One region of the Leifsonia sp. HAY1-4F genome, then DNA from elsewhere that is predicted to be linked to it. Evidence: predicted binding sites of a transcription regulator. Region 1 holds the regulator's gene; the other holds the start of a gene.
The links. Region 1 encodes HrcA, which represses chaperone genes, less so after heat shock. Its sites were predicted from a motif close to TTNGCACTCGNNNNNNNCGAGTGCNAA; they were not measured.

Region 1 (16,158 bases):
GGACTCGATGGCGGGGCTGGAGGGTGGGGCTGGAGGGTGGGGGGCGCTCGTGATTCGCGGGAGCTGTTACCAGCGGCGGAGGGCGGCGTTCAGGACGGCGAGGGCGGCGGGGCCGGCCGTGGAGGTGCGGAGCACCGTGTCGCCCAGGCGGACGAGCTCGGCGCCCGCGTCACGGAAGGCCTCCAGCTCCTGCGGGGCGATCCCGCCCTCCGGCCCGACGACGAGCACCAGGTCGCGGGCGTCCGGGACGACGCCCGTCAGCGGCGCCGACGCGTCCGGCTCCAGGACGAGCACGCGCGCGCCCGCGGTGAGCGCGGCGACCTGCTTCGTGGTCGCCAGCTCCCCCACCTGCGGTGTCCACGCGCGGATGGACTGCTTCGCAGCCTCCCGCACGATCGCCGACCACCGCTCGCGGCCCTTCGCCACCTTGGGACCTTCCCACCGGGACACCGAGCGGGACGCCGCCCACGGCACCACCGCATCCACCCCGAGCTCCGTGGCCGCCTGGATGGCGAGCTCGTCGCGGTCCCCCTTGGCGAGCGCCTGGACGAGCGTGATCGAGGGCGTCGGGCGCTCGACGCGCGACACCGCCTCCACGTCGATGGTCAGCTCGCCCGTGGTCGCGACGAGCACCTCGCCGGAGGCGACGAGTCCCCGGCCGTTGCCGATCAGCACCGACTCCCCCGGTCGCGTGCGGTTCACGGTGGCCGCGTGCTTCGCCTCGGCGCCGGTCAGCGACAGGCGGGCGCCGACCTCGACATCGTCGAGATCCTCCCGCAGGTAGAGGGACGCCACGACGGCTACAGGTTCAGGAACCGGTCGCGCAGCTTCGCGAACAGCCCCTGCTGGAAGTGCGCGAGCGACGGCTCCGCAGCCGTATGAGCGGCCGCGAACTTCTTGATCAGCTCCTTCTCCTTGTGGTCGAGCTTCGTCGGAGTGACCACCTGGATGCCGACCCGCAGATCGCCGCGCCCGGTACCCCGCAGGTGTGTGATGCCGCGATCCTTCACCGTCACGATGTCCGCGGACTGCGTCCCGGGCTTCAGTTCGAGCCGGATGTCGCCGTCGAGCGCCTTCACCGTCGCGGTGGTGCCCAGGATGGCATCCGTCATCGACATCTCGAGCGTGCACAGCAGGTCGTCGCCGTCGCGGCTGAACACCTCGTGGTGCTTGACCTTGATCTCCAGGTACAGGTCGCCGTTCGGGCCGCCGGCAGGTCCGGCCTCACCGCTGCCCGGCATCTGCAGCCGGAGCCCGGTGTCCACGCCCGCGGGGATGTCGACCGGAACCGTGCGGCGCGCGCGCACGCGTCCCTGGCCCTGGCAGGTCACGCACGGCGTCGCGATGACGGTGCCGTAGCCGCGGCACGTGCCGCAGGGGCTCGAGGTCATCACGTTGCCGAGCAGCGACCGCACCGACCGCTGGATGCTGCCCGTCCCGTGGCAGATGTCGCAGGTCACCGGGCGGGTGCCCGGCTGGCAGCAGGAGCCGTTGCAGGTCTCGCAGACGACCGCCGTATCCACCTCGAGATCGCGGTGGGTGCCGAAGATGACCTCGTCGAGATCGATCTCGACGCGCAGCAGCGCATCCTGCCCGCGCTCGCGCCGGGACCGCGGACCGCGCGACGCTCCCCCGCCCCCGCCGAAGAACGTCTCGAAGATGTCGCTGAAGCCGGCGAAGTCGGCTCCGCCCGCCCCGCCGAAGCCGCGCGAGTCGCCCAGGTCGTACTGCTGCCGCTGCTGCGGGTCGCTCAGCACGTCATACGCGTGCGTGACGAGCTTGAACCGCTCCTGGGCCTCCGAACTCGGATTCACATCCGGATGCAGTTCGCGTGCCAGGCGGCGGTATGCCTTCTTGATCTCGTCGGGGCTGGCGTCGCGCTCGACGCCCAGGACTTCGTAGTGGTCGGCCACGTGGGGCTGTTCCTTCTTCTTGTCGATTACGTGTGGTGTTCGCCGGCGGCGTGCGGCCTACTGGTCGCCGAGCAGCCGCGAGAGGTAGCGGGCGACCGCACGGACGGCCGCCATGTTTCCGGAGTAGTCCATGCGGAGCGGACCGAGCAGGCCCACGCGGGCCACATCCGATCCCGCCGCACTGTAACCGCTGGAGAGGACGGAGGCTTCCGTCAGACCGAAACCCGTGTTCTCGCGGCCGATGCTCACGGCGACCCCGTGCTGGTCGGTGGCCATCTCATCGAAGAGCCGCAGCAGGACGACCTGCTCCTCGATCGCCTCGAGCACCGGCGTGATGGTTCCCGGGAAGTCGAGCTCGGTGCGCACCAGGTTCGCGGCGCCCGCCATGACGAGCTTCTCCTGGCGGTTGGCCGCGATCTGGTCGAGCAGGGCGCTCGCCACCGGCTCCACCAGCGGACGCGTGCGATCGGTGAGCGCTCCGGGCAGCTCGCGCAAACGCGCCGCCGCCTCGGCGAGAGTGAGCCCGGCCGCCGCTCCGTTGATCGCGCCGCGGATCTCCGCGACCTCCTCGTCGCCGAGATCGAAGCCCAGGTCGATGACCCGCTGCTCGACGGCGCCCGAATCGGTGATCAGAACGCTGAGCAGGCGGTGGGGCGACATCGCGACGAGCTCGATGTGGCGGATGCGCGAACGCGCCACCGAGGGATACTGCACGAGCGCAACCTGGTTGGTGAGCTGGGACAGCAGCCGCACGGTTCGCGAGAGGACATCATCCAGATCGGCCGACTGCCCGAGGAAGGTCTCGATCGCGGCCCGCTGCGCGGAGGTGAGCGGACGCATCTCGGCCAGGTGGTCGACGAACAGGCGATAGCCCTTGTCGGTGGGGACGCGGCCCGAGGAGGTGTGCGGGGCCGCGATCAGGTCCTCCTCCTCCAGCAGCGCCATGTCGTTGCGGATGGTCGCGGCCGACACGCCGAAGGAGTGCCGCTCCACGATGCTCTTGGACCCGACCGGCTCGCGAGACGCCACATAATCCTGAACGATGACGCGCAACACTTCGAGGCTGCGTTCTGAGACCATCTCCGCCTCCCGTCGACCGATTAGCACTCGCGGTTCCTGAGTGCCAATGCTACCGCGCAGAAACACCCGCCAGGTGATTGCTGCCTGAGACACGGCGGCAGTACCGTATGTGCACCGGTTCAACACTGTTGTAACCGATCACGAAAGGGTTCCGCCGATGACAGACCCGAACCAGCCCTCCGACCCGACCGGAGGCGTCCCTCCGCAGCAGCCCGGCGGCGTGCCGCCGCAGCAGCCGGCCGGCAACGTGCCACCCCAGCAGCCGTACTCCAACGTCCCGCCTCAGCAGCCGTACGCGCAGCCGGCGGCCGGCCCGCAGCAGCCCTACGCCGCAGCCGCACCCCTCGACCCGGCGCAGGACAAGCAGTGGGCGGCGTTCGCGCACCTGGGCGGCATCCTGTGGTTCCTTCCGTCCCTGATCATCTGGCTCGTGTTCAAGGACCGCGGGCGCCTGACCGACCAGGAGGCCAAGGAAGCCCTCAACTGGCAGATCACCTGGATCATCGCGTGGGTGGCGTCGCAGATCATCGGGATCATCATCGGCAGCTTCACCTTCGGTATCGGCTACCTGATCTTCGGCCTGCTCATCCCGTGGGCTCTGTACATCCTGAACCTGGTGTTCTCGATCCTGGGCTTCGTCCGCGTGAACAGCGGAGGGACGTATCGCTACCCGATGAACTTCCGGTTCATCAAGTAAGGCGAACCCGCCCGGGGTCTTCTCCCCCCGTGGACCAGCGCCCTAGGCTGGTGCGGACGAACACGCCTGCCCCCGCACGGCGCTGCCAGCAGAGTTGCCAGTACAGAGGAGAACCCCCGCATGTCCGCGACACCCCCGCCTCCGCCGCCGCAGCAGCCGTACGGCGGCGGCCAGCCCCAGCTGAGCCCGGCTGACGAGAAGCTCTGGGCGACGCTGATCCATGCGGGCGGCATCCTGTTCAGCTGGATCCCGGCGCTGATCGGCTACCTCGTGCTGAAGGACCGGGGGCCCTTCGTGCGCGCACACAGCGCGACGGCGCTCAACTTCCAGATCACCATCTTCATCGCCTACGTGGTGGGGGTCATCCTGTCGCTCGTCTTCGTCGGATTCATCATCATCCTCGCGGCGTGGGTGATCGACATCGTCTTCAGCATCATCGCCGCCGTGAGGGCGAACCAGGGCGAGTACTACACGTATCCGATCGCGATCCGGTTCGTGAGCTAGTCGGGCAGGCGGCTCAGGCCGCCTCGTCCGCCAGCAGGCGCCGCACCACGGCGTCGGCGAGGAGCCGCCCCCGCAGGGTCAGCACGATCGACCCGCGGAGGGCGGCTCTTCCGTCGATGAAGCCGTCCGCGATCAGGGCGGGGACCTCGCGACGGCCGGCGTCGACCAGCTCGCTCGTGCGCAGACCATCCCGGATGCGGCTGAGCAGCAGCACCCGCTCCACCCGGCGCGTCTCGGCGTCGAGCGTCTCGCGGCCGGCGGCGGGCGACTCCCCCGCGAGCACGCGCTGGGCGTAGGCGGCGGGATGCTTCACGTTCCACCAGCGGACGCCGCCGACGTGGCTGTGCGCACCCGGACCGATCCCCCACCAGTCGTGGCCCAGCCAGTAGGCGAGGTTGTGGCGGGAGCGGTGTGCCGCATCCCTCGCCCAATTGCTCACCTCGTACCAGTCGTAGCCGGCCTCGGCGAGCCGTGCATCCGCCGACTCGTACATGTCCGCCTCGAGGTCGTCGTCCGGCTCAGCGATCTCTCCGGAGCGTATCTGGCGGGCGAGTTTGGTTCCGGGCTCGACGATGAGCGCGTAGGCCGACAGGTGGTCGGGCTCGCAGGCGAGCGCCGTGTCCAGGCTCCGGGACCAGTCGTCGAGCGACTCCCCCGGCGTGCCGTAGATGAGGTCGAGGCTCACCTGCAGGCCGGCGTCGCGCGCCCAGCCGACGACGAGGGGGATGCGCGCCGGATCGTGGGTGCGCTCCAGCGTGGCCAGCACGTGCGGGACAGCGGACTGCATTCCGAACGACACGCGAGTGAATCCCGCATCCGCGAGGCGGCGGAGATCGCGGGCGTCGACCGAGTCGGGGTTCGCCTCGGTCGTCACCTCGGCGCCGTCGGCGAGCCCCCACGCGTCCCGGACCGCGCCGAGCATCGCCGCGAGGTCGCCGGGCGGGAGCAGGGTCGGCGTGCCGCCGCCGAAGAACACCGTCGACACCGGCCGCCCGGGGACGCCGCTGTCGCGGAGGACGCCGGAGGCGAACTCCACCTCGCGGACCGCATGACCGGCGTAGTCCGACTGCGAGACGCCCCGCAGCTCCGTCGCGGTGTAGGTGTTGAAGTCGCAGTACCCGCAGCGCACCCGGCAGAACGGCACGTGCAGGTACACACCGAAGTCGCGCGCCGATGCTCCGTCGGCGGCGGTCGCGGGCAGCAGGCCGTCGGCGGGCGCCGGATCGCCGAGCGGGAGGATGCTGGGCATCAGGCGGAGCTCGCGGGATGCAGCGCCCGCAGGTATTTCGCGGTGTACCGGCGCTGCATCATCCCCAGCACCGGCGAGCCGAGCCGGTAGAACGCATTGGAGGGCCGGGACAGCGCGCGCACGACGAACCACACCGTCCCGTCGTCGTGCTGCTCGACCAGGAACAACTCCTCGCCGCTCTCGGGATGCCCTTTCAGCGTCCCGTAGGCGAACCCGCGCCGGTGCGGCTCGTCGATGACGTACACGACCCGGATCGGTGCGGAGACGCGGAACGGGCCGAACGGGATCTTCAGCACCGCCGTCATCCCGTTGCGCACGAAGGGCGTGCCGTCGTCCGAGAACACGTCCTCCTCGGGCCGGTTCTCGCGCATGCGGACGGGGGTGCCGTCCGCGCCGAATTCGATGCCCTCGTACTGGACACCGGTGCCCTCGTTCACGTTCGTGACCTGGATGCCGCTGCCCTTCTGCACTCCCCACGCCATCAGAGCGGTCGCCGCCGTCTCGAAGCGCTCGTCGCCGCTGCCCAGCCGGATGCTGCGCTCGAGCGGCTTGTATCCCTTGGGCGGGTAGTAGAGCAGGTCGGCCGCCTGGGTGCCGCCGACGGCCCCGTACGTGACGGGTTGGTCGGTGAACGTCGCGCGGCGCATGTATTCATCTTCCGTCATCTCGGGAGGGTTAGCGAAACGGGTCTCCCCTCCGGTCGCTCCGGGTGGTCTACTCGTAGAGAAGGAAGGACCCGAATGGGCACGATCGTGGTGCAGGCGTTCATCACCCTCGACGGCGTCGTGCAGGGCGGCGGAGGTCCGGACGAGGACCGCGAGGGCGGCTTCGAGCTCGGCGGCTGGGCGATGGACTACGACGCTCAGCACGACACCGGGGAGGGCGGCCAGCTGATTCTGGAGTGGGAGCGCCGGACGCAGGCGCTCCTGCTCGGCCGCAAGACGTACGACATCTTCTCCGGCTCCTGGGGTGTCTGGGACGAGGGGGCGCCCGGGCTCGAGGGAGAGCTGACGCAGCGGTACAACCGCATCCCGAAGTACGTAGCGTCCCGCACCCGGGGAGAGCTGGCCTGGAAGAACTCGTACCTTCTCGGCCCGGACGTCGCCGGCGCGGTCTCGCGCGTGCGCACCGAGGTGAGCGGCGAGATCCGGATCTGGGGCAGCACCGAGCTGGTGCGCACCCTCGCGGAGCACGACCTCATCGACGAGTACCGGCTCTGCGTCTATCCGCTGGTGCTGGGGACCGGCAAGAAGCTTTTCGGGAACGGCTTCCCCCGGTCGCGGCTCACGCTCCGCGACTCGCGACGGCTGGCGTCGGGTGTCGTGGTGAACGCGTACCGCCGAGGCTAGTCGCCTCCTTCGCCTACTTCTTCTCTTTCTTCTCCGTGTCGCAATGGTCATTCAGGTCGGATACGTCGTCGTACTTCTTCGACTCCGCGAAGAACATTTGACCGTGAATCTCGCCATGCTTCAGGAACCCACCGAGATCGAACGTGAAAGGCTTCCCGTCGTGGGGCTAATGGAAGGTCAGCTTGTCGATGGCGGACGGTTCGGGGTTTAGCCAGATCGCATTCGCGCGGGTTGTCGAGTCGAGCCAGCGCCGGGCGCGACGCGCGCCGTCGGCGCCCTTCTCGTGAGCGCCTTCCCCCTGTACTGCCGGCATGGCCCGACCCTACGAGAGGACGCATCGCCGAGCGGCGTTGCCGACCACGTCACCCGAAGCCTTAGGAGACCACCATCACAGCGAGCGCCACTCTGCCACGAATTGCCCCTTGCCAGAGCCGGAGCGCGCAGCCTCATTCCAGGCTCGCTCAGTCGGGGGCCCTCGTCGTTATACGGGCACAAAGCCCTCGCTGCGGTTCCAAGATCTGGTCCGACCTCGGGGCCTCACACCCCCGGGAGCGGCCACGGAGAGCCAGCGTGAAGGATGTGCGCTCAAAGCAGGACGGATCCCCATCGCACATCGCCATGCGCGAAGACGACGCGTCGGTCCTGTCCTGACCACAGGTCGATCCACGTCGGCGACCCGTGCAGGTTGACGAAGACCGGTTCGCCTGTCCCTATCGAGTCGGCGATGTCTTTCGACTCGAACCACTCGATCTCACAGCCTCCGAGGCCGTCACCACCGCACCCGCACGCCTCGAAAGCCAGCAGTGCACCTGCCTTGACTACCGCTAGGGCCTGAGCGGGCGATATTTCGGTCTCGGACAGATCAAGATGTGAGCCGGTCGGGTCGAAAAACTCTCCGGCTAGGTTGAACCTTCCCGGCCGGACCCCATGCGCGCCTCGAACTTCAGAACCTTGAGGGCGAAGGCGCGCGTCTGCGGCAATCTCACTGAATGTCGGCCTGAACTTTCGAACCACACGGCGATTCTCGCATCAGCGACGACGTACCATCGAGGAGGGCGTGTGTCGCTCACCCTCGGCTCGGAAGATGAGACTATTTCTTGCTGTCTTTGGACTTCTCCGTGTCGCCGGAGAGGGCGGCGATGAACGCCTCCTGGGGGACCTCGACGCGGCCGACCATCTTCATGCGCTTCTTGCCCTCCTTCTGCTTCTCGAGCAGCTTGCGCTTTCGCGTGATGTCGCCGCCGTAGCACTTGGCGAGGACGTCCTTGCGCATCGCGCGGATGTTCTCGCGGGCGATGATGCGCGCGCCGATGGCCGCCTGGATGGGGACCTCGAACTGCTGGCGCGGGATGAGCTCCCGCAGACGCGACGCCATCATGGTGCCGTAGGCGTAGGCCTTGTCGCGATGCACGATCGCGCTGAACGCATCCACCGTCTCGCCCTGCAGCAGAATGTCCACCTTCACGAGGTCTGCGGCCTGCTCGCCGAACGGCTCGTAGTCGAGGGAGGCATAGCCCGCGGTCTTGGACTTGAGCTGGTCGAAGAAGTCGAACACGATCTCGCCGAGGGGCATGGTGTAGCGGATCTCGACGCGATCCTCGCCGAGGTAATCCATGCCGAGCAGCGAACCTCTGCGGCTCTGGCACAGTTCCATGATGACGCCGACGTAGTCCTTGGGCGCCAGGATGGCGGCCTTGACCACCGGCTCCTCGACCTTCTCGATCTTGCCGCCCGGGAACTCACTCGGGTTGGTCACCGTGACGGTCTTCTTGTCTTCGGTCGTGACCTCGTAGATCACACTCGGCGCCGTGGTGATCAGGTCGAGGCCGAACTCGCGGGACAGGCGCTCGGTGATGATCTCGAGGTGCAGGAGGCCGAGGAAGCCGCAGCGGAAACCGAACCCGAGCGCGACCGAGGTCTCGGGCTCGTAGACGAGCGCGGCGTCCGACAGCTTCAGCTTGTCGAGGGCCTCCCGCAGTTCGGGGTAGTCGCTGCCGTCGATCGGGTACAGACCCGAGAAGACCATCGGCTTCGGCTCCGTGTAGCCGGGCAGTGCCTGGGTCGCGGGCTTCGACGCCGTCGTGATGGTGTCGCCGACCTTGGACTGGCGGACGTCCTTCACCCCGGTGATCAGGTAGCCCACCTCGCCGACGCTCAACCCCTGCGAGGGGGTCGGCTCGGGCGAGGACACGCCGATCTCGAGGATCTCGTGCGTGGCCCTGGTGGACATCATCTGGATGCGCTCGCGCGGCTTCAGGCTTCCGTCGACCATGCGCACATAGGTGACCACGCCGCGGTAGCTGTCGTAGACGGAGTCGAAGATCATCGCGCGGGCCGGCGCGTCGGCGACGCCGACCGGCGCCGGGATCTCGGCGACGACACGGTCGAGGAGCGCCTCGACGCCCATCCCCGTCTTGCCGGACACGCGCAGCACGTCCTCAGGGCGGCCGCCGATGAGGCTGGCGAGCTCCTGCGAGTACTTCTCGGGGTCTGCGGCGGGCAGGTCGATCTTGTTCAGGACCGGGATGACGGTGAGGTCGTTCTCGAGGGCCAGGTAGAGGTTGGCGAGGGTCTGCGCCTCGATGCCCTGTGCCGCATCCACCAGCAGGATGGCGCCCTCGCAGGCCGCGAGGGACCGCGAGACCTCGTAGGTGAAGTCGACGTGGCCGGGCGTATCGATCATGTTGAGGGCGAACGACTGGCCGTCGACCTCCCACGGCATGCGGACGGCCTGGCTCTTGATCGTGATGCCGCGCTCGCGCTCGATGTCCATCCGGTCCAGGTACTGCGCACGCATGTCCCGGTCGGAGACCACACCGGTGATCTGCAGCATGCGGTCGGCCAGGGTCGACTTGCCGTGGTCGATGTGGGCGATGATGCAGAAATTGCGGAGGGAGGCCGGGTCGGTCGCGGCGGGCTCGAGGGCCTGGAGAGCTCGTGGTGACATCGTCCGGCCATTCTCCCATGAACCCAGCGGCTGGGCGTCGCCCGCTCAGGCGAACCGCTCGGCGCGCTCCACGACCCGGCCCTGGCCGTCCTCCCAGCGGAAGACCTCGGCGCCCCCGATGTAGACGCGCTCGGCCCGGGAGGTGACATCCAGGGGATCGCCCGACCAGATCACCACGTCGCCGTCGAGGCCGGGGGTCAATGAACCGACACGGTCGTCGAGGCGGAGGAACGCGGCCGGGTTCACAGTCAGCGCTTCCAGCGCCGTCTCGCGCGGCAGTCCGTCCTTCACGGCGAGGGCGGCCTGGTACACGAGGAAGTTGATCGGCACGACCGGGTGGTCCGTCGTGATGGCGACGCGGACGCCCGCCTTCGCCAGCGTCGCGAGGTTCGCTATGGCGCGGTCGCGCAGCTCGACCTTCGAGCGCGAGGTGAACATGGGCCCGAAGATGACGGGGATGTCGCGCTCGGCCAGAACGTCGGCGATCTTGTGCGCCTCGGTCCCGTGGTTGACCACGAGACGGTAGCCGAACTCGTCCGCCAACCGCAGAGCCGTGGCGATGTCGTCGTGGCGGTGCGTGTGCTGATCCCACGCCAGCTCGCCGTCCAGCACGCGCACGAGCGTCTCCAGCGCCAGGTCGCGGTCGAACGGCTTGCCCTCAAGCAGGGCGTCATCGCGCTTCGCCCGGTAGTTCTGGGCGGCCACGAACGCCTCGCGGATGACCATCGCAACACCCAGCCGGGTGCTCGGTGTGACGTTCTTGGCTCCGTACACCCGCTTCGGATTCTCGCCCAGCGCCGACTTGACGCTCACCGCCTCGTGGATCACCTGCTCGTCGATGGTCCGACCGCCCCAGGTCTTGATGGCCACCGTCTGCCCGCCGATGGGATTGCCCGACCCCGGCTTGACGACGACCGACGTGACGCCTCCGGAGAGCGCGTCCCGGAATCCTTCGTCGTCGATGTTGATCGCGTCGATCGCCCGGACCGCTGCCGTGTTCGGTGTCGTCATCTCATTGGTGTCGTCGCCGGCGGGCCCGTTCGCCTCCTCGTGGATACCGACGTGGCCGTGCGCCTCGATGAAGCCGGGGAGCACCCAGCGCCCCGCCGCATCCACCACCGTCACGCCCTCGGGAACCGCGACATCGCTCGCCCGGCCGACCGCTTGGATGACACCGTCCTGGATGAGGACGACGCCGTTCTCGATGGGCTCCTGGGCCACGGGGACGACATAACCGTTGACGATGGCGATGCTGGTGCTGGTCATGGATCGAGCCTACGCGGGACATGACCGCCACCCTCCGGAGCGGGAAATCTGGGGAATGTCCGCGGCGTCGTCGCGTTGTGGACGGTATGAACGTTCTCCTCACCGGCGCGACCGGCTTCATCGGAACCTCCGTCCTGCCCCGGCTCCTCGACGAGGGCCACACCGTCACCGCTCTCGTTCGCGACCAGGACAAGGCGAACGCCGTCCAGGCCGCGGGCGCCACTCCGCTGGTGGGAGACGCCGGCGACGCAGCGTTCGTCCAGCGCGCCGCACAGGAAGCGGACGGCGTCATCCACCTGGCGTCCTCCCGGGAGGTGGATGCCGTGCTCGTCCCCGCTGTGCTGGCGGCCCTCGCGGGCTCGGGCAAGCCGCTCGTCCACACCGGCGGCATCTGGACGTACGGCTCCAACGACGACATCACCGAGGACGCGCCGGCCGATCCGCCGGCCATCACCGCCTGGCGTACCGGCGGTGAGGGCGCGGTCCTTGGCGCCACCGACGTGCGCGGCATGGTGGTCGTTCCGTCGATCGTCTACGGGCACGGCAAGGGACTGCCGAACCTGATCGTGGATGCGCCTCGCGCCGATGGTGCGATCCCGGCCCTGCGGTTGATCGGCGACGGCTCGCAGCACTGGGCGACCGTGCACGTCGACGATCTCGCGGCACTGTACGTGCTCGCGCTGGAGCAGGGCACGGCCGGGGAGAGGTACATCGGCGCCGGCGGTCAGAACCCGACCGTGCGCGAACTGGGCGAGGTCGCCGCTCAAGCCGCCGATGTGGCCGGCGGCGTGCTGCCCGAGCCGGTGGAGGAGACCCGGTCCCGCCTCGGCGCACTGCTCGCCGATGCGCTGCTGCTCGACCAGCAGGCGCGCGGCATCAAGCCACGGATCGACCTCGGCTGGGAGCCGAACGGTCCCGCTCTGCTGGAAGAACTGCTCGTCGGCTCGTACGCGCCGGCACGCGTGTAGCAGCCGGACCCCGGAAATATGCATCGTTTTGCCGGGACCGGGTCGTCGCTGGTAATGTTGTTTGTTGGCTTGCGTGTGGATGTGTCCGCACGAAACGCCGCAAGGCGCCCTCTCCGCTGAGCGGCACATCCCTAACTCATCCACAACGAAAGTGACCACTCGTGGCAAACATCAAGTCGCAGATCAAGCGCAACGGCACCAACAAGAAGGCGCAGGAGCGCAACAAGGCCGTCAAGAGCCAGCTCAAGACCGCCATCCGCGCGACCCGTGAGGCCGTCGTCGCCGGCGACAAGGAGAAGGCGACCGCGGCGCTGCGTCTCGCCGCCAAGAAGATCGACAAGGCGGCCAGCAAGGGCGTCATCCACAAGAACCAGGCGGCGAACCGCAAGTCGGCCATCGCCAAGCAGGTCGCCGCGCTCTAAGCAGCGACCGTCCGCGGGCCCTGTCCCGCGCCGCTAGCGAGCCCCCGTTCCGGACCATCGGTCCGAGCGGGGGCTCGCTGCATGTGCGGGCGCGGACGGATCTGTGCTCAGTCGCGGCCGCGGCGCTGCCGGACCAGCCCTCAGTCGCGGCCGCGTGCGCTGATGATGCGGATCATGCGCTCCAGCGCGAAGACGGGGTCGCGGCCGCCGCCTTTGACATTGGCGTCGGTCTCGGCGAGCAGTTCGATGCAGCGGCCGAGGCCGTCCTCGGTCCAGCCCTGGAGGTCACGGCGTGCGCGGTCGACCTGCCAGGGGGCGAGGCCGAACTGCTGGGCCAGCTGGCCGGAGCCGCCGCGGGAGCCGGAGACCTTGGCCATGGTGCGGAGCTTGCTCGCGAATGCGGCCACCATCGGCACCGGGTCGGCCCCGGACGCGAGAGCGTGACGCATCGTGACGAGCGCCTCTCCGTGGCGCCCCGCGATGGCGGCGTCAGCCACCTGGAACGCGTTCGTCTCGACCCGCCCGCTGTAGTACTTGTCGACGGTCGCTTCGGTGATCTGCTCTGCAGAATCGGACAGCAGTTGCTGGCATGCCGCCGCGAGCTCGGCCAGATCGTCGGAGAACGCCGAGGTGATCGCGCGCAGGGCGCCCGGCGTGACCTTGCGCCCGGCCGCGGCGAACTCCGCCTGTGCGAAGTCGTACTTCTCCGCGTCCTTCTTCAGTTCGGCGCACAGCACCTCGATCCCGCTGCCAGAACCTGCCCGGATCGCGTCGAGCAGCTTCTTGCCGCGCACACCGCCGCCGTGCCGGAGGGTGACGACGGTGCCGTCGGCCGGTTCCTCAAGGTAGCGGAGCATGTCGGCGAGGAACGCGTCGTTGCACTTCTCGACGGCCTCCACGCGGATGAGCCGCGGCTCGTCGAACAGGGAGGGGCTCGCGAGGGTGAGCAGTTCTCCGGGTGCGTAGTCGCCCGCGTGCAGGTCACTGATCTCGAGGCTGGGATCAGCAGCCTTGAGCGTGTCCCGCAGCGTCCGGACCGCCCGCTCGGCGAGGAACGATTCCGCTCCGGTGACGAGAACCACAGGTGCCGCACGCACCTGGTTCCACGGAACCTGCGGGATCGCGCTTGCGGTGGCGCGGGTCTTGGACGCACCGCTTCTGCTGCTGCCTCTGGTCGCCACGTTCCTCCTCGTTCGTATCCAGGATAGAGGCGACCACCGGCAGTGTCCGCGGCCTGCCGTTCGCTCCAGACACTCATGCCCGGCGACCCCGGCGACACGAGCAGCAGCCCCTGCTCGTCGGTGCGGGCCATCGCGGTGCTGTCGTCCTTGAGGATCTGCAGTACACGCCGGGTCGGGTGGCCGTAGCCGTTGTTCACGCCGACGGAGATCAGCCCGAGGCGCGCGCCGAGCGCTCGATAGAACGCCGGACTCTGGTCTGCCGAGCCGTGATGGGCGACTTTCACCAGATCGACCGGACGGACCGCGCCGGTGGCGAGCAGTGCGTCCTGCGCCTCCTCTCCGAGGTCACCGAGGAAGATCGAGCGGATTCCCCTCCCCTCGGCCTCGACCGTGAGGCTGCCCGCGTTGCCGGTGTCCATTCCTGCGGGTGTCTCGCCGGGCCCCGGCGGCCAGAGGAGCCGCCAGCTGAGTTCTCCGAGATGGCCGGAGAGTCCCGCGTGGCCCTGCTCGATCGGAACGCCGGCCGAGCGAAGGATGGCAAGGGTCCGCTCGTCGGCGTCGCGCACCGGGCGTTGAACGATGGCGCGCTGTGCCCGGGACGCGACACCGGCCACTCCCCCGACGTGGTCCGCGTCGAAGTGGGTGAGGAGCAGGAACTCCAGCCGGGTGATGCCGAGGCGGTCGAGGCAGGCGGCCGCCGGCTCCGGCTTCCGCCCGACGTCGATCATGCCGACCGCATCCCCGTCGCGCAGCAGCAGTCCGTCACCCTGGCCGACATCGCAGGCCGCTATCTGCCAATCGGCAGGGATTGCGAGGGCGCGGCCGGCGACGCTTCCGCCCAGGGCGCCGACGTAGACGACGGCACCCGCGCAGAGCGCCACAATCGCCGTCGCCGACACCGCGCGCGGCGCGGCCCTGGCCAGGACGAGCACGGCCACGGCGACGAGGATCCCGGCGCTCAACAGGACGCCGAGCAATCCCGGCGCCCAGGGAAGTGCCACACCGGGCAGGCTGCTGGCGAAGGAGGCCACCTGTGCGATCCAGGCCGACGGAATCCACGCGAGCCGGACGAGCGCATCGCCGAGGCCGGGCACCCACGGAAGCACGGCGCAGGCCAGGCACCCGAGCACCGTCGCCAGGGGTGCGGCGGGCTCCGCCAGCAGATTCGCCGGTATCCCGAGGAGAGGGACCGTCGGCGTCAGCAGGATGAGGACCGGCTGGCACGCCAGTTGAGCCGCGGTGGGAACGGCCACCGCCAGCGCGAGCGAGCGTGGCATCCACCGGGCGAACATCGTGCCGAGCGGACCGGCCAGCACGAGCAGGCCTGCGGTCGCCAGGGCGGAGAGCGCGAAACCGTAGTCCCGGGCGAGCCAGGGATCGTGGATCACCAGCACGACCAGCGCGAGCGACAGGGCCGGCACGCCGTCGGCCGGACGCCCGCGCGCCAGTCCGATGAGGAGCACCGCCGCCATCGCGGCGGCCCGGATGACACTCGCGCCCGGTCCGACGAGCGCCACGAAACCCAGCAGAGCAAAAGCGGCGGCGACGACCCGTGCGCGGCGGCCGAACCCGACGAGGCGCGCCAGACCGAAGACGAGCGCGATCACGAGGGCGCAGTTCGCGCCGGACACCGCCGTGAGATGACTGAGCGATGAGGCCTTCATCGCCGCGTCCAACTCCGCAGAGACAGCCGTCTCGTCGCCGATGGCGAGACCGGGAAGGAGCGCTCCGCCATCGCCGGCGGTGGTGGCCGCAGCTGCCGCGAAGTCGCTTCGCACGGCTGCCGCCCACGACAGCCACGGCGGCGGCGCCTCGACAAGTGCGACAGCGTGCCGGCCGCTGGCACGGAGCGTGTAGCTCGTCGCCTCTCCTGGCTCGTTCCGCTGCACAGCACCGCTGACCCGGAGGACGGCGCCCAGGGCGTCGCCGCGCGCCTCCTGCTCGCTCCCGCCGAATTGGACGGACACCGGGATCGAAGCCGCGTCTCCGACCGTGCTGCCGCGGAGCGCCCATTGCGCATCTCCTCCGAAGCCGGTGCCCCTCCGCTGCGGGGCCCTCTCCACGCGAACGAGCACCTGCGCCTGATCGGAGTGGTCGGCCGCGGCGTCCAGGCCGGCGGAGAGGCGGCCGGGAGCCCGCGCCGCCACGATCGCCGATCCGAGGGCGATGGCTGCCAGTAGCGTTGCGATCAGCGGCAGGAAGGCAGCGAGCCGCCGACGCCGCAACGCGATGGACACGATGCCGAGGCCGGCGAGCGTGCCCGCCGCGGCCACCGTGGTGAGAATCGCGACCACGGATGCGAACTGCGGCACGCCGATCAGCACGGCGCACGCGATCCACATTGCTACCGCAGGGAGTGCCAGCCGGAGGTCCGGCATCAGACCACCAGCCGATCCTTGATGCCGTCGAACAACTTCTGACCGATACCCGAGACCTTCAACAGGTCCGACGCCTGCGCGAACCGGCCGTTGGCCTGCCTCCAGTCGAGGATGCGTTGCGCAAGCGCGGGGCCGATGCGCGGCAGCGTCTCCAGCTCGGCTGCGCTCGCCGTGTTGAGATTCACGGGCCCAGCGACCGGCGCC
Region 2 (13,436 bases), on a different contig from region 1:
GCTGCCCTGCGGCGCCGGGAAGACGCTCGTCGGCGCGGGCGCGATGGCGACCGCGAAGACGACCACGCTCATCCTGGTCACGAACACCGTGTCCGCCCGGCAGTGGCGGGACGAACTGCTGCGCCGCACCACGCTGACCGCGGAGGAGATCGGCGAGTACTCCGGCCAAGTCAAAGAGGTCAAGCCGGTCACGATCGCGACCTACCAGATCCTCACCGCGAAGCGGAAGGGCGAGTACGCGCACCTGGCGCTCCTCGATGCGCTCGACTGGGGACTCGTGGTCTACGACGAGGTGCACCTGCTTCCCGCGCCCGTCTTCAAGCTGACCGCCGAGCTGCAGGCCCGCCGCCGTCTCGGCCTGACGGCGACGCTGGTGCGGGAAGACGGCCGCGAGGGCGACGTGTTCAGCCTGATCGGGCCCAAGCGCTTCGACGCTCCGTGGAAGGAGATCGAGGCCCAGGGGTTCATCTCCCCCGCCGCCTGCTACGAGGTGCGGATCGACCTCCCGCCGTCGGAGCGACTCAGCTACGCCGCAGCGCCCGACGACGAGCGGTACCGTCTGGCGGCCACCGCCCCGGCGAAACTCGACATCGTCCGCCAGCTGGTCGAGCGGCACGAGGGCGAGCGCATCCTCGTGATCGGCCAGTACCTCGACCAGATCGACGAGCTCGCCGACGCTCTGGATGCGCCCCGGCTGACCGGCGCGACCCCCGTGGATGAGCGTGAACGGCTCTACCAGGAGTTCCGCGACGGGCGCACCAAGCTGCTCGTCGTCAGCAAGGTCGCGAACTTCTCGGTCGACCTGCCCGAGGCGACGGTCGCCATCCAGGTGTCCGGCTCGTACGGCAGCCGCCAGGAGGAGGCCCAGCGTCTCGGACGCCTGCTGCGGCCCAAGGAGTCGGGACTCTCGGCCAACTTCTACACGCTCGTCGCCCGGGACACCGTGGACCAGGATTTCGCGCAGAACCGCCAGCGCTTCCTGGCCGAGCAGGGCTACTCGTACACGATCCTGGACGCGCACGCGCTGCAGGCGGCGTGACGCCGGCCGCAATCAGCGTCGCCGCCGGCGACAGCGACTACCCGCCGTCCGAATACTGCGGCTGAGCGCGGGCAGCGGGCAGCGGCAGCGCGCGCGGGCAGTGCGGGCAGCGGCAGCGGCAGCGCGCGGGCAGCGCGGGCAGCGGCAGCGGCAGCGCGCACGGGCATCGCCCGCTGAGTCAGCCGAGGATGCGGGCGAGCGTCGCGCGCGCCTCCGCATCGGCGGGGCGGTCACGCACGACGATCGCGGCCTTCCACAGCGCCCAGCCGCAGGCACGCGACCAGGTCGCAGCATCCAGGCCGACGACCTCCACGAAGGCGTCGCGGGCCGCTCCCTCGAACATCGTCCACGCCGGGACCAGGTCGCACGCCGGGTCGCCGACGCCGGACGTGCCGAAGTCGATCACAGCGGACAGCGCGCCGGACGCATCGACCAGCAGGTTGCCGGGCGCGACGTCGCCGTGGAACCAGACCGGCGGGCCCTCCCACCGGGAGGCGGTCGCCTCCGTCCAGAGCGCACGCGCCCGGTCGGCGTCGGCGCCCAGCACGGGGAACGCCGCGAGCGCCTCCTCCCCGTACACCTCGGGCGGCGCGCCGCGGAAGAAGTTGTGCGTGCCGGGTCCCGGCGCACCGTCGACCGGCGCGGAACGCAATGCCACGAGGAAGCGCCCGATCGCCTCGGCGAGCGCCACATCCCCGGACACGTCGCTGCGCAGCACCGCCGGGGTGCCCGGCAGCCACCGGTAGACCGACCACGGCAGCGGGTACTCGTCCACCGGCGCCCCCTCGGCAACCGGCTGCGGGATGGGCAGCGGCAGCAGCGGCGCGAGTCGCGGCAGCCAGAGCTGCTCCTTGGCGACCTGTTCGCGGTATCCCCCGGCGCTCGGCAACCGGACGCTCAACTCGTCCCCGAGCCGGAAGGTCCGGTTGTCCCATCCGTCGTGCGGCACCGCGTGGATGGGCAGCCCGCGCCACTGCGGGAACTGCGCGCCGACGAGCCGGCGGACCAGCGCGGCGTCGATGTGGGGCCGGAGCTCTGCGTCAGTTCCGGACATACCGCAGCAGCAGGGTGTCGTCTCCCGTCAGCGTGTGCGCCAGGCGCATCCCGAGCGGCACGATGGGTGCGGCGCCGATCGCGATGCGCGACGCCGTGCCGCCCTCCAGCTGGGGACTGATCGTCAGGCACAGCTCGTCGACGACACGTGCCGCGATCAGGTCGGCGAACAGGTGCGGGCCGCCTTCGCAGTGGATGCGCGTGAGCCCCCGCTCGTGAAGCACCGCCAGCCCGCGGTCGGCCTGCACCCGGTCCCGCCCGCACACGACCACGTCGGCGACATCGGCGAGCGCCTCCCGCATCTCCGGCCGGGACAGCTCGGTGGTCAGCACGATCGGGCGCTCCGGCGCATCCTGGAAGATGCCGCTGCGCGGGTCGAGATCGAGCGCAGCGGACACGATCGCGAACACCGGGTTCGGCGTCATCCCCGCCCCGCTGCGAGCGCGCTCCGACACCGGGTCCACGCGCATCGGCCCGTAGCCTTCGGCCCGCACGGTTCCCGCCCCCACCAGGACGACGTCGCAGAGCCGCCGCAGCAGGGCGAAGACGCGGCTGTCCGCGTCGTTCGAGAGGCCTCCGGACAGACCCTGGTGGGTGGCCGCCCCATCCACGCTGCTGACGAAGTTGACGCGCAGCCACGGTTCGCCCGCACCCTCGGTGTAGAGCGCGGTGATGTCGTCGTCGCTGAGCCCGGTCTGCGAGGGCAGCGGCGACAAGCGGTGGATGGCCGGCTCAGTCATTCACGTCTCCCAGGTTGTGCTTCAGGTAGGCGGGCTCGCGCAGTCCCAGGATCGCCTCCGTCATGCGCACGGCGGCGACCGAGGCGCGCACGTCGTGCATCCGCACGATCCTGGCGCCGTTGACGATGCTGATGACGGCGGCCGCGAGCGAACCCTCCAGCCGCTCTGTGCGCGGAGCGTCGAGGGTCTCGCCGATGAAGTCCTTGTTCGAGACGGCGGCGAGCGTCGGGAACCCCAGGTCGGCGATCTCGCCGAGCCGCCGCGTGAGCTCCAGCGAGTGCAGCGTGTTCTTGTTGAGGTCGTGGCCGGGATCGAGGATGATGCGCTCCTCCGGCACGCCCGCCGCGGTCGCGCGTTCCACGCGGTCGAGGAGGAACGCTGCGACATCGGCCACGACGTCGTCGTAGTGCGGCCGCGGGAACGGGCGGCGCGGCTCGGCCAGGCTGTGCGTGATGACGAGCGTCGCCTCGCTGTCGGCGACGACCGGTGCGAGCTCCGGATCCCAGAGCCCGGTCGTGTCGTTGATGACCGTCGCTCCGGCCGCGATGGCGTGTTGTGCGACGGCGGAGTGGAACGTATCCACCGAGATCACCACGTCGGAGCCGGCGCGCAGCGCCTCCACGACCGGCACGACGCGCTCCAGCTCCTCCTCCACGGGCACCGGCTCGCCCGGCGCGAACGGCGCTCCGCCGATGTCCACCCAGTCCGCCCCGAGCGCGACGGCCTCGAAGCAGGCGTCCACGGCGCGGTCGAACGCGTAGGTGCGGCCCTGGTCGAAGAAGGAGTCGGGGGTGCGGTTCACCACGGCCATCACCGCCACCTGGCGCGAGAAGTCGAAGGTGCGGGCTCCGATCCGCCGCACGGGGACGCGCAGCGGGGGCAGGTACGGCGTGGCGCGCGCGTCAGAGAGCGGCAAGGTCGACGCTCTCGTCGGCGAGCCGGTCCGCATCCAGCCGCTCGCCGGACCGGATCAGTCGCTGGATGTCGTCCTGCACATCCCACACGTTGACGTTCATGCCGGCGACGACACGGTCGTTCCGCACCCAGAACGCGATGAACTCACGCGACTCGACATCGCCCCGGTACACCACCTGTGCACCGGCGGCGAGCGGCGCATAGCCCGAATACTCCATGCCGAGATCGTATTGGTCCGAGTAGAAGTACGGGATGTCGTCGTACGACGCCCGGTCGCCCAGGATGGCATGGGCGGCGACCTTCCCGCTCGCGATCGCGTTCGCCCAGTGCTCGCTGCGGAGGTGCCGGCCGATGGCGGGCAGGAACGCGTCCGCCAGGTCGCCGACGGCATAGACGTCTTCGATGCTCGTGCGCATCCCCTTGTCAGTAAGGACGCCGTTCCCGAGCCGGACGCCCGAGCGCTCGGCGACCCGCGTGTTCGGCACAGCCCCGACGCCGGCGACCACGACATCCGCCGGGATCCGCTCCCCCGACCCGAGGACGACCGCCTGCTCCGCCCCGCCGTCGACCGCGACCACCTCCGCTCCGTTGTGGAACACGACCTCGTTCTCCCGGTGCAGCCGCTCGAACACTCCGCCGAGCTCGCGTCCGATCGCCCCGCTGAGCGGAACGGCCGAGTGCCCGATGACCGTGACCTCGTTGCCGTACCCGCGGGCGGCGGCCGCAACCTCCAGGCCGATCCAGCCGGAGCCGGCCAGCACGACCCGCCGTCCGCCGACCTCGAGCGCCGCCCGGAGCCGGCTCGAGTCCTCCCGTGTTCGCAGGGGGAACACCGCGCCGTGGCCGCTGCCGGGCACGCCGAGGGGACGCGCGCTCGCGCCGGTCGCGAGCACCAGGCTGTCGTAGGTGATGCGTCCGCCGTCCGAGACGAACAGCTCGTGGGCGGCCGGGTCGAACGATCCCGCCTCCACCCCCGGAAGGAACTCGACCGCGTTGTCCGCGTACCAGTCGGCGGGATGCACGTCCCCCTCCTCGATCGGGGCGTCGCCCTTCAGGTACTCCTTCGAGAGCGGCGGCCGGATGTACGGAGCGTGCTCCTCGGCTCCGAGCAGCAGGATGCGGCCATCGAAGCCGCGTTCGCGCAGTTCCGTGGCGACGGTCGCTCCGGCGAGCCCGGCGCCGGCGATGAGGACGGTGGGTTTCGACATGACATCAGCATCCACTCTTCACACGGCGGACGCCACCACCGCCCACCTACGGCGCACCGACGGCTCACAGAGAAGACTCAGCCCACGCGCAGATACTGTCTCCATGAACGCCGGACCTCGCATTCTCATCGTCGACGACGAGCCGAACATCCGCGACCTGCTCACCACCAGCCTCCGTTTCGCCGGCTTCGCCGTGCGCGCGGTCGGCAACGGAGCACAGGCCATCTCCGCGGTCCTCGAAGAGGAGCCCGACCTGATCATCCTCGACGTCATGCTGCCGGACATGAACGGCTTCGGTGTCACCAAGCGCCTCCGCGGCGCCGGGTACACCGCGCCCATCCTGTTCCTCACGGCGAAGGATGACACCGAGGACAAGATCACCGGCCTGACGGTCGGCGGCGACGACTACGTGACCAAGCCGTTCAGCCTCGACGAGATCGTCGCACGCATCAAGGCCATCCTGCGCCGCACGATGCAGGCCGACGAGGACGCGGTCATCCGCGCCGGCGAGCTGACCATGGACCAGGACACCCACGAGGTCTTCGTCGGAGACACCCCGATCGAGCTCTCGCCGACCGAGTTCAAGCTCCTGCGCTACCTCATGCTCAACCCGAACCGGGTGCTGTCGAAGGCGCAGATCCTCGACCACGTCTGGGAGTACGACTTCAACGGCGACGCGGGCATCGTCGAGTCGTACATCTCGTACCTGCGGCGCAAGGTGGATGCGCACTCCAGCGAGCCGCTCATCCAGACCAAGCGCGGCTTCGGCTACATGCTCAAGGCCGCGAAGGCCTGAGGTGCGCCGCCCGGCGCACGGCTTACACATGCCCGGCACAGCATCCCCTGCATAGACTGACGGCCTGATGCACTCACGCCTGCTCGACCGCTGGAACGCGATCTCCCTGCGAACGAAGATCACGGGCGTGACCGTGCTCATGCTGACCCTCGGGCTGCTCGTCACCGGCATCGGCACGATGTCGATGCTGAAGCCGGTGCTGCTGGACCAGTTGGATGCGCAGCTCGCCGCGGCCTCGGGCGCGTCGTACCTGAACACCTACCTCTACGGCGGCGGGTCGGACAACGACAAGATCGCCACCGACGCGAGCCCCTCGGACTACTTCGCGGCGCTGTACGACTCCAACGGCACGCTGGTGCGTTACAACTGGACCAACATCCCGTATTCGCACCGTCCGGCCATCCCGCGCTCGCTGACCGTGCCGGAGGGCAAGGCGATGCCGGCCGGCGGCTACACGCTCCCGAGCAACGACGGTCGCACCACCTACCGCGCGCTCACCCAGACGGTGACCTTCGCCGGCCCGGACGGCGAGCTCGGCACAGCGATCGTCGCGACGTCGACCTCGCAGATCGACACGGTGATGGCGAGCTTCCTCGCGATCTTCCTCCTCTTCGGCGTGATCGTGATCGTCGTCGGGGCCGGCCTCACCCGGATGCTCGTCACGACGACGTTCGCGCCGCTGCGCGAGGTGGAGCAGACGGCCGCCGCGATCGCCGACGGCGACTTCAGCCAGCGCCTCGGGGGCGCCACCCCGAACACCGAGGTCGGGCGGCTCAACCGCTCCCTCAACACGATGCTGAACCGCATCGACCGTGCGTTCAGCGACCGCGCTCGCACCATCGACCAGATGCGCCGGTTCGTCGGCGACGCCTCCCACGAGCTGCGCACACCGCTGGTCTCGCTGCGCGGCTACGCGGAGCTGTACCGGATGGGCGCCCTGCAGACCCCCGAGGATGTGGCCCAGGCGATGGACCGTATCGAGAAGGAGGCCATCCGCATGGGCATCCTCGTCGAGGATCTGCTGGAGCTTGCCCGCCTGGATGAGACCAAGCCCCTCGAGGTCAGCCGGGTGGATCTGGTGAAGATCGCACAGGACGCGGCGATGGATGCGATGGCCGGTTCCCCGGGCCGCGTGGTCACTGTGCTGACGCCCGAGCCGGTGGCGGCCGAGCCGGCTCCGCCCATGGCGACGTCTGCGCAGTCGATGGCGGCCCAGCGCGTGGCCTCCCGGACGACCGTGTCCAAGCCGGTCGCGGCGAGGTCGGGCACGTCGAAGGCGGCTGTGTCGAAGGCGGCTGCGTCGAAGGCGGCTGCGTCGAAGGCGGCTGCGTCGAAGGCGGTCGCCGCGAAGACCGTCGGGTCCACGCCGATCCTCTCTGGCGCGGACGACGTCTCCGAACCCGGGTTGGACACCGTCCCGATGCAGGTGCCGGACGACGCGGGTTCCGCCGGCCGGCCGTCGAACGCGACGGGTCCGATCGCGTTCGCGGGCTCCGCGCTGGCGCGCCTTCGCCGGGGAAGCCGGGGCCGGCGACCGAACACGGAGACCTTGACGATCACGACGGCCGAGCAGGTGGTCCTCGGCCGTCCCTCGCCCGCCGAGCCGGCGATCGTCATGGCCGAGGAGAACAAGCTCCGCCAGGTCGTCACGAACCTGATGGGCAACGCCCTCCGCTACACGCCCGAAGGCAGCCCCATCGAGATCGCCGTGCAGATCGACCACCGCACCGAGCGGGCACTGCTCGAGGTGCGGGACCACGGCGAGGGCATCCCGCCGCAGATCCGCGAGAAGATCTTCCAGCGCTTCTGGCGCGCCGACACCTCCCGCGCCCGGGAGACCGGCGGCAGCGGCCTGGGACTTGCGATCGTGTCGTCCATCGTCACGGCCCACCGCGGCACCGTCGAGGTCGTGGACACGCCGGGCGGCGGAGCGACGTTCCGGGTGTCCCTCCCCCTCGCCGGGTCGGCTGCCGCTCCCAAGCCGCTGACGGCCTAGCGCGACCGTCCTCCTCCGCAGCCTCGGCGTCCTCGTGAGACCATCCATGGACGGTGTACCACCGACCCGAACGCGCGCTGCGTCGTCGCCGTGGCCACCAAGCAACCCGCGCGTTCCCCATCGCGCCGGAGGTCTTCGCGTACCTGGAGGCGCATCCAACTCTCGCTGAGCCGCTGCGCCGCGCCGCGCTTCCCGCACATCGGGTGGTCCCAACACGCCGTTACGCCACGGGCCCACGCGGTGTGTTGGGACCACTCGATGAGGGTGAGTTCTCGCCCGGCGCGTGCGCTGTCGTGCGGCGGCAGCAGGCGGGGCGGACGCGAAAAGGGCGCCTCCCGAAGGAGACGCCCTCTTCAGTGGTGGTCTGGACTCAGAAGTCCATGCCGCCGCTCGGGTCGCCGACCGGAGCGGGGTTCCGCTCCGGCTTGTCGGCGACGACGGCCTCGGTGGTGAGGAACAGCCCGGCGATCGACGCAGCGTTCTGCAGCGCGGAGCGGGTGACCTTCACCGGGTCGTTGATGCCCGAGGCGAGCATGTCGACGTACTCGCCGGTCGCGGCGTTGAGGCCGTGGCCGACCGGGAGGTTGCGGACCTTCTCGACGACGACGCCGGCCTCGAGGCCCGCGTTGATCGCGATCTGCTTCAGCGGAGCCTCGATGGCGACCTTGACGATGTTCGCGCCCGTGGCCTCGTCACCGGTCAGCTGCAGCTTCGCGAAGGCGACCTTGCCGGCCTGGATGAGGGCCACGCCACCACCGGCGACGATGCCCTCCTCGACGGCGGCCTTCGCGTTGCGGACGGCGTCCTCGATGCGGTGCTTGCGCTCCTTGAGCTCCACCTCGGTGGCCGCACCCGCCTTGATGACGGCGACGCCGCCGGCGAGCTTGGCGAGGCGCTCCTGCAGCTTCTCGCGGTCGTAGTCCGAGTCGGTCGACTCGATCTCGTTGCGGATCTGCTGCACGCGACCGGCGATGGCCTCGGGGTCACCCGCGCCCTCGACGATCGTGGTCTCGTCCTTGGTGATGACGACCTTGCGGGCCTGACCGAGCAGGTCGAGGGTGACGTTCTCGAGCTTGAGGCCGACCTCCTCGGAGATGACCTGGCCGCCGGTGAGGATCGCGATGTCCTGCAGCATGGCCTTGCGGCGGTCGCCGAAGCCCGGAGCCTTGACGGCGACGGACTTGAAGATGCCGCGGATCTTGTTGACGATCAGGGTCGCCAGAGCCTCGCCGTCGACGTCCTCAGCGATGATGAGGAGCTGCTTGCCCGCCTGGATCACCTTGTCGACGATCGGCAGAAGGTCCTTGATGTTGGAGATCTTCTGGTTGGCGATGAGGATGTACGGGTCCTCGAACACCGCCTCCTGGCGGTCCTGGTCGGTCACGAAGTACTGCGACAGGAAGCCCTTGTCGAAGCGCATGCCCTCGGTGAGCTCCAGCTCGGTGCCGAAGGTGTTGGACTCCTCGACGGTGACGACGCCCTCCTTGCCGACCTTGTCGATCGCCTCGGCGATGATCTCGCCGATGGTGGTGTCGCCGGCGGAGATGGAGGCGGTGGCCGCGATCTCCTCCTTGGTCTCGACCTCCTTGGCGGAGGCGATGAGCTCCTCGGTGACCGCCGCGACGGCCTTCTCGATGCCGCGCTTCAGGGTGATCGGGTCGGCGCCGGCGGCGACGTTCCGCAGGCCCTCCTTGACCAGGGCCTGGGCGAGGACGGTCGCCGTGGTGGTGCCGTCGCCGGCGACGTCGTCGGTCTTCTTCGCGACCTCCTTGACGAGCTCCGCGCCGATCTTCTCGTACGGGTCGTCGAGCTCGATCTCCTTCGCGATGGAGACGCCGTCGTTCGTGATGGTCGGGGCGCCCCACTTCTTCTCGAGGACGACGTTGCGGCCGCGCGGGCCCAGCGTCACCTTGACCGTGTCGGCCAGGGTGTTCAGGCCGCGCTCGAGGCCGCGGCGCGCGTCCTCGTTGAAAGCAATGATCTTTGCCATGTGTTTCTCGTCCCTCCCGGACGTCTGCGAAAGATTCCGTGTGATTAGCACTCGATCAGATGGAGTGCTAAAGCGATTCTGGCACTCGACCCGGTCGAGTGCAAGACGAGCCGACCGGCAACGCAGAAGCGCCGCCCCTTTCGGGACGGCGCTTCGCCATTCGGATGTCGCTGCTGCTCAGGCCAGCCGCACCGATTCGGCCTGCGGGCCCTTTTGCCCGGAGCCGACCTCGAACACGACCTGCTGGCCCTCTTCGAGAACCTTGTATCCCGCCATGTCGATCGCGGAGTAATGAACGAAAACGTCCTGTCCCCCATCTTCGACGGTGATGAAGCCGTAGCCCTTCTCAGCGTTGAACCACTTCACGGTCCCAGTCGCCATGCATTACTCCCATTGCTGTGTCGCTCGCGCGATCCGGCGTCGCACGTTGAATCCCGATCCTAATGCGTGTAATCCGCTGGGTCACCAGTGTTTTCGCGAATCGATTCCCAAAAGAGTCGAAAGTTAAACACGCACGAAACAAAGGGGATGCGCGGGCGCGAACGCGCCCCGTCCGGCCACCCGATTCGTCACGAATGTCGCCCCCAGCACGGCCGGAGTGCACATTCGTCACGAATGTCGCCCCCAGCACGGCCGGAGTGCACATTCGTCACGAATGTCGCCCCCACCCGAGCCGGAGTGCACATTCGTCACGAATGTCGCGGGCGTCAGCCGGTGAAGTTGGCCCCGATGACGACGGTGATGTCGGCGCCCGTGTCGTCGTACGCCGTGCTCTGCTGGATGGTCGCCCCGGGGAGGGACTGGGCGACGCCGAGGGCGGCGGCCTGGGTGGCCGGCTTCCCGAAGTACACGACCGTCGCCGCGATGGCACTGTTGTCGGCGTTCGCGTACGAGCCGACCTTCCATCCCGCGGCGGTGAGCTTGTCGGCCACGGTCTTGGCGAGTCCCGTCGTCGTCGTGCCGTTGAGCACGTTCACGTTGAGGGACGGGTCCACCGTCGGGACGATCGTCGGCGTGGGTGTCGGCGTCGGGGTGGGCGTGTGCGACTGCGACCGGCTGGCGAAAGGGGACGAGCCGTGGAAGTCGATGGTGCCGTTGACCAGGGAGAGACCGAAGATGCCGGCGCCGACGAGGATCACCGTCACCAGGGCGGCCCAGCCCACGGCGATCCAGCCGCGTCCGCGCGGCCGCGGAGCCCGGTGAGCGCCGACGCGCTGCAGGTCGTCCGGGATCTCGTCGAAACGGTCGCGGGGGAACTTCTCTGCCATCGGGGGATGCGGTCCTTGGGGTCAGTCGCCGGACGGGAGGGTCCGTGCGTGTCGTGCGGCCAGTCTCGCCTCGCGCAGCCGCAGCAGCCTCTTGACGAGCATGGGGTCGTGGCGGAGAGCCTCCGGGCGGTCGATGAGGGCTCCGAGCACCTGGTAGTACCGGGCCGCCGACAGACCGAACTCCTCGCGGATGGCCTGCTCTTTGGCTCCAGCGTGACGCCACCACTGGCGTTCGAACGCGAGGATCGCGGCATCCCGATCGCTCAGCTGGTCCGTTTCCGAGGGCTCCTGGTAGGCAGCGGGTCGTTCGTCGGCTGACCGGGTCACGAGCACCGCCTTCCCTCGTCGCGGACGCCGGGCGGTGGCCGGAGGTGCCGGTCGCGCCCCGCGCTCGCCGATCATCCTAGGGTGCGGGTCCTGTGTGTTCCCCCTTTCGTCGCGGCACGTCGCCCGAGAGAACCGGGAACATCGGCCCGCATGCCCCCGTTTAGTCTGGAGACGAGGAAAGGCAGAGGTATGGCACAGAACGAGACGTCCCCCGACGGTTACACCGTGGCCAAGAGCGAGGACGAGTGGCGCCGGGAGCTCAACCCGGAGCAGTACGCCGTGCTCCGCGAGGCGGCCACGGAGCGCCCCTGGACCGGCGAACTGCTCGACGAGGGCCGCGCCGGCCTCTATACCTGCGCCGCGTGCGGTGCGGAGCTGTTCAAGTCCGGCACGAAGTTCGACTCGGGATGCGGCTGGCCGAGCTTCTACGAGTCGGTGCGCCCGGAGGCCGTTCAGCTTCTCGAGGACGACACCCTCGGGATGGTCCGCACGGAGGTGCGCTGCGCGGCCTGCGGCTCGCACCTCGGGCACGTGTTCCCGGACGGCTTCGGCACGCCGACCGGTGACCGCTATTGCATGAACTCGCTCTCGCTGAACTTCACGCCGGAGGCCTGATGGGCCGGGATGCGGCGAGCGACGGCGCGGCGAGCGACGGCGCGACCGATCTCGCGAACCGGGTCGCCTCGCGGCGGTCGTACTCGCGTGTGACCACCGAGGCGCCGACGCATGAGCAGCTCCTCCCGCTGGTCGCGGCGGCCGGCCGGGTGGCCGATCACAGCGCCCTGCACCCGTGGCGCATCATCGAGCTCCGCGGCGACGCCCGGGAGCGGCTCGGCCGGGCCTTCGTGAAGGATGCGAAAGCCAGCGGTTCCGAAGCCGAGAAGCTCGCGGCGAAGCCGCTCCGCTCCTCCCTCCTTCTGGCGATCGTCTCGGTGCGCACCAAGAGCGAGAAGGTGCCGGGCTGGGAGCAGGACGCGGTCGCGTCCGGCGTGGCCCATATCCTGAGCCTGCTGCTGCACGACGCAGGCTGGGGTGTGATGTGGCGCACCGGTCACCACACCCGGTCGAAGGCGGTCCACGCGATGCACGGCCTGGCCAAGAACGAGCGGCTGCTCGGCTGGCTGTATGTGGGCGGCATCCCGGCCGACACTAAGGAGGGGCACCGCAAGTCGGTCGACCCCGAACGGTTCCTGACGACGCTGGAGTAGGCGACACAGCTGGTCGGCTCAGACCGGCCTCCACCGGTCGCTCAGGCCGGCCTCCACCGGTCGCTCAGGCCGCGTGCCGCCGGAAGCTCCAGCGGACACCGGCGACCGCGACCGCCACGATCGCGAGCAGCGTTCCCCCGATGGTCGAGAACGCGAGGACATGGCCGGAGGTCGGGAGCAGGAGGTCGAGCAGCAGCGCCGCCAGCAGCTGGCCGGCGACCGTGGCGAGACCCAGGAGCAGCACGCCCGTGATGCGGACGAGGTACGCGGTCACGCCGATGAAGACGCAGCCCATCGCGCCGCCGACGTAGAGCCAGGGATCGGGAGGCAGCTGCTTCGGGAGCCCGACGAGCATCCAGTGGGCGAGCATGAGGACGACGAGCACGATCGTCCCGGCGGCGAAGTTGATGAAGGTCGCACTGATCGCGCTCGCGGCGACGACGCGGACCCGGCCGTTCACGGCCTGCTGCCAGCCCGTGCCGAGGCCGGCGAGGAGTGGCAGCACCATCATCCATATCGGGGCGCTTCCGCCGAGCTGCGCCGACACCGCCCATGTCACCGCGACCAGGGCGAGCAGGGCGCCGACCAGGCGCGCGGCCGTCAGGGGCCGGCGACCGCCCGGGCCGATGCCGACCCGGTCGAGGACCAGCCCGCTGACGGTCTGGCCGGCGACGACCGCGACGGTGAACAGAGCGACCCCGAGAGTGGCAGCCGTCAGTCCCTGGGCGAGGACCAGGAACGAGCCGGCGACGCCGCCGAGGACGTACCACCAGCGCAGTTCGCCGGCGCGCACCGCGGCGGCGACCTGCGCGAGTCCCCGGCGCCCGGCGGGAGCGACGGCGAGCATCACGGCGAGGATGACGAGGCCAGAACCGAACGAGATGGCCGCGGCCGTG

Region 2: a site for HrcA is predicted at 9,782-9,808, ahead of groL (chaperonin GroEL). Genes of this name have one in related genera too.

Annotation. Positions count from the first base shown of each region.
Region 1 covers NZ_JBNDHX010000001.1:23,828-39,985, forward strand. Annotated here, with positions in the region: gene ACPYOG_RS00110 (16S rRNA (uracil(1498)-N(3))-methyltransferase) at 67-795, opposite strand; gene dnaJ (molecular chaperone DnaJ) at 801-1,913, opposite strand; gene hrcA (heat-inducible transcriptional repressor HrcA) at 1,971-2,993, opposite strand; gene ACPYOG_RS00125 (DUF4870 domain-containing protein) at 3,151-3,690, shown strand; gene ACPYOG_RS00130 (DUF4870 domain-containing protein) at 3,811-4,194, shown strand; gene hemW (radical SAM family heme chaperone HemW) at 4,208-5,443, opposite strand; gene ACPYOG_RS00140 (DUF1990 family protein) at 5,443-6,108, opposite strand; gene ACPYOG_RS00145 (dihydrofolate reductase family protein) at 6,184-6,792, shown strand; gene ACPYOG_RS00150 (hypothetical protein) at 6,959-7,105, opposite strand; gene lepA (translation elongation factor 4) at 7,883-9,739, opposite strand; gene ACPYOG_RS00160 (amidohydrolase) at 9,785-11,005, opposite strand; gene ACPYOG_RS00165 (NAD-dependent epimerase/dehydratase family protein) at 11,092-11,973, shown strand; gene rpsT (30S ribosomal protein S20) at 12,135-12,395, shown strand; gene holA (DNA polymerase III subunit delta) at 12,536-13,576, opposite strand; partial or broken gene ACPYOG_RS00180 (ComEC/Rec2 family competence protein) at 14,014-15,954, opposite strand; gene ACPYOG_RS00185 (ComEA family DNA-binding protein) at 15,954-16,158, opposite strand, start outside.
Region 2 covers NZ_JBNDHX010000092.1:588-14,023, reverse strand. Annotated here, with positions in the region: gene ACPYOG_RS15345 (DNA repair helicase XPB) at 1-1,039, shown strand, start outside; gene ACPYOG_RS15340 (aminoglycoside phosphotransferase family protein) at 1,218-2,093, opposite strand; gene ACPYOG_RS15335 (pyrimidine reductase family protein) at 2,080-2,832, opposite strand; gene folP (dihydropteroate synthase) at 2,825-3,781, opposite strand; gene ACPYOG_RS15325 (NAD(P)/FAD-dependent oxidoreductase) at 3,735-4,955, opposite strand; gene ACPYOG_RS15320 (response regulator transcription factor) at 5,059-5,751, shown strand; gene ACPYOG_RS15315 (sensor histidine kinase) at 5,819-7,747, shown strand; gene groL (chaperonin GroEL) at 8,118-9,737, opposite strand; gene ACPYOG_RS15305 (cold-shock protein) at 9,915-10,118, opposite strand; gene ACPYOG_RS15300 (LytR C-terminal domain-containing protein) at 10,445-11,005, opposite strand; gene ACPYOG_RS15295 (DUF3263 domain-containing protein) at 11,027-11,338, opposite strand; gene msrB (peptide-methionine (R)-S-oxide reductase MsrB) at 11,522-11,947, shown strand; gene ACPYOG_RS15285 (nitroreductase family protein) at 11,947-12,540, shown strand; gene ACPYOG_RS15280 (DMT family transporter) at 12,605-13,436, opposite strand, start outside.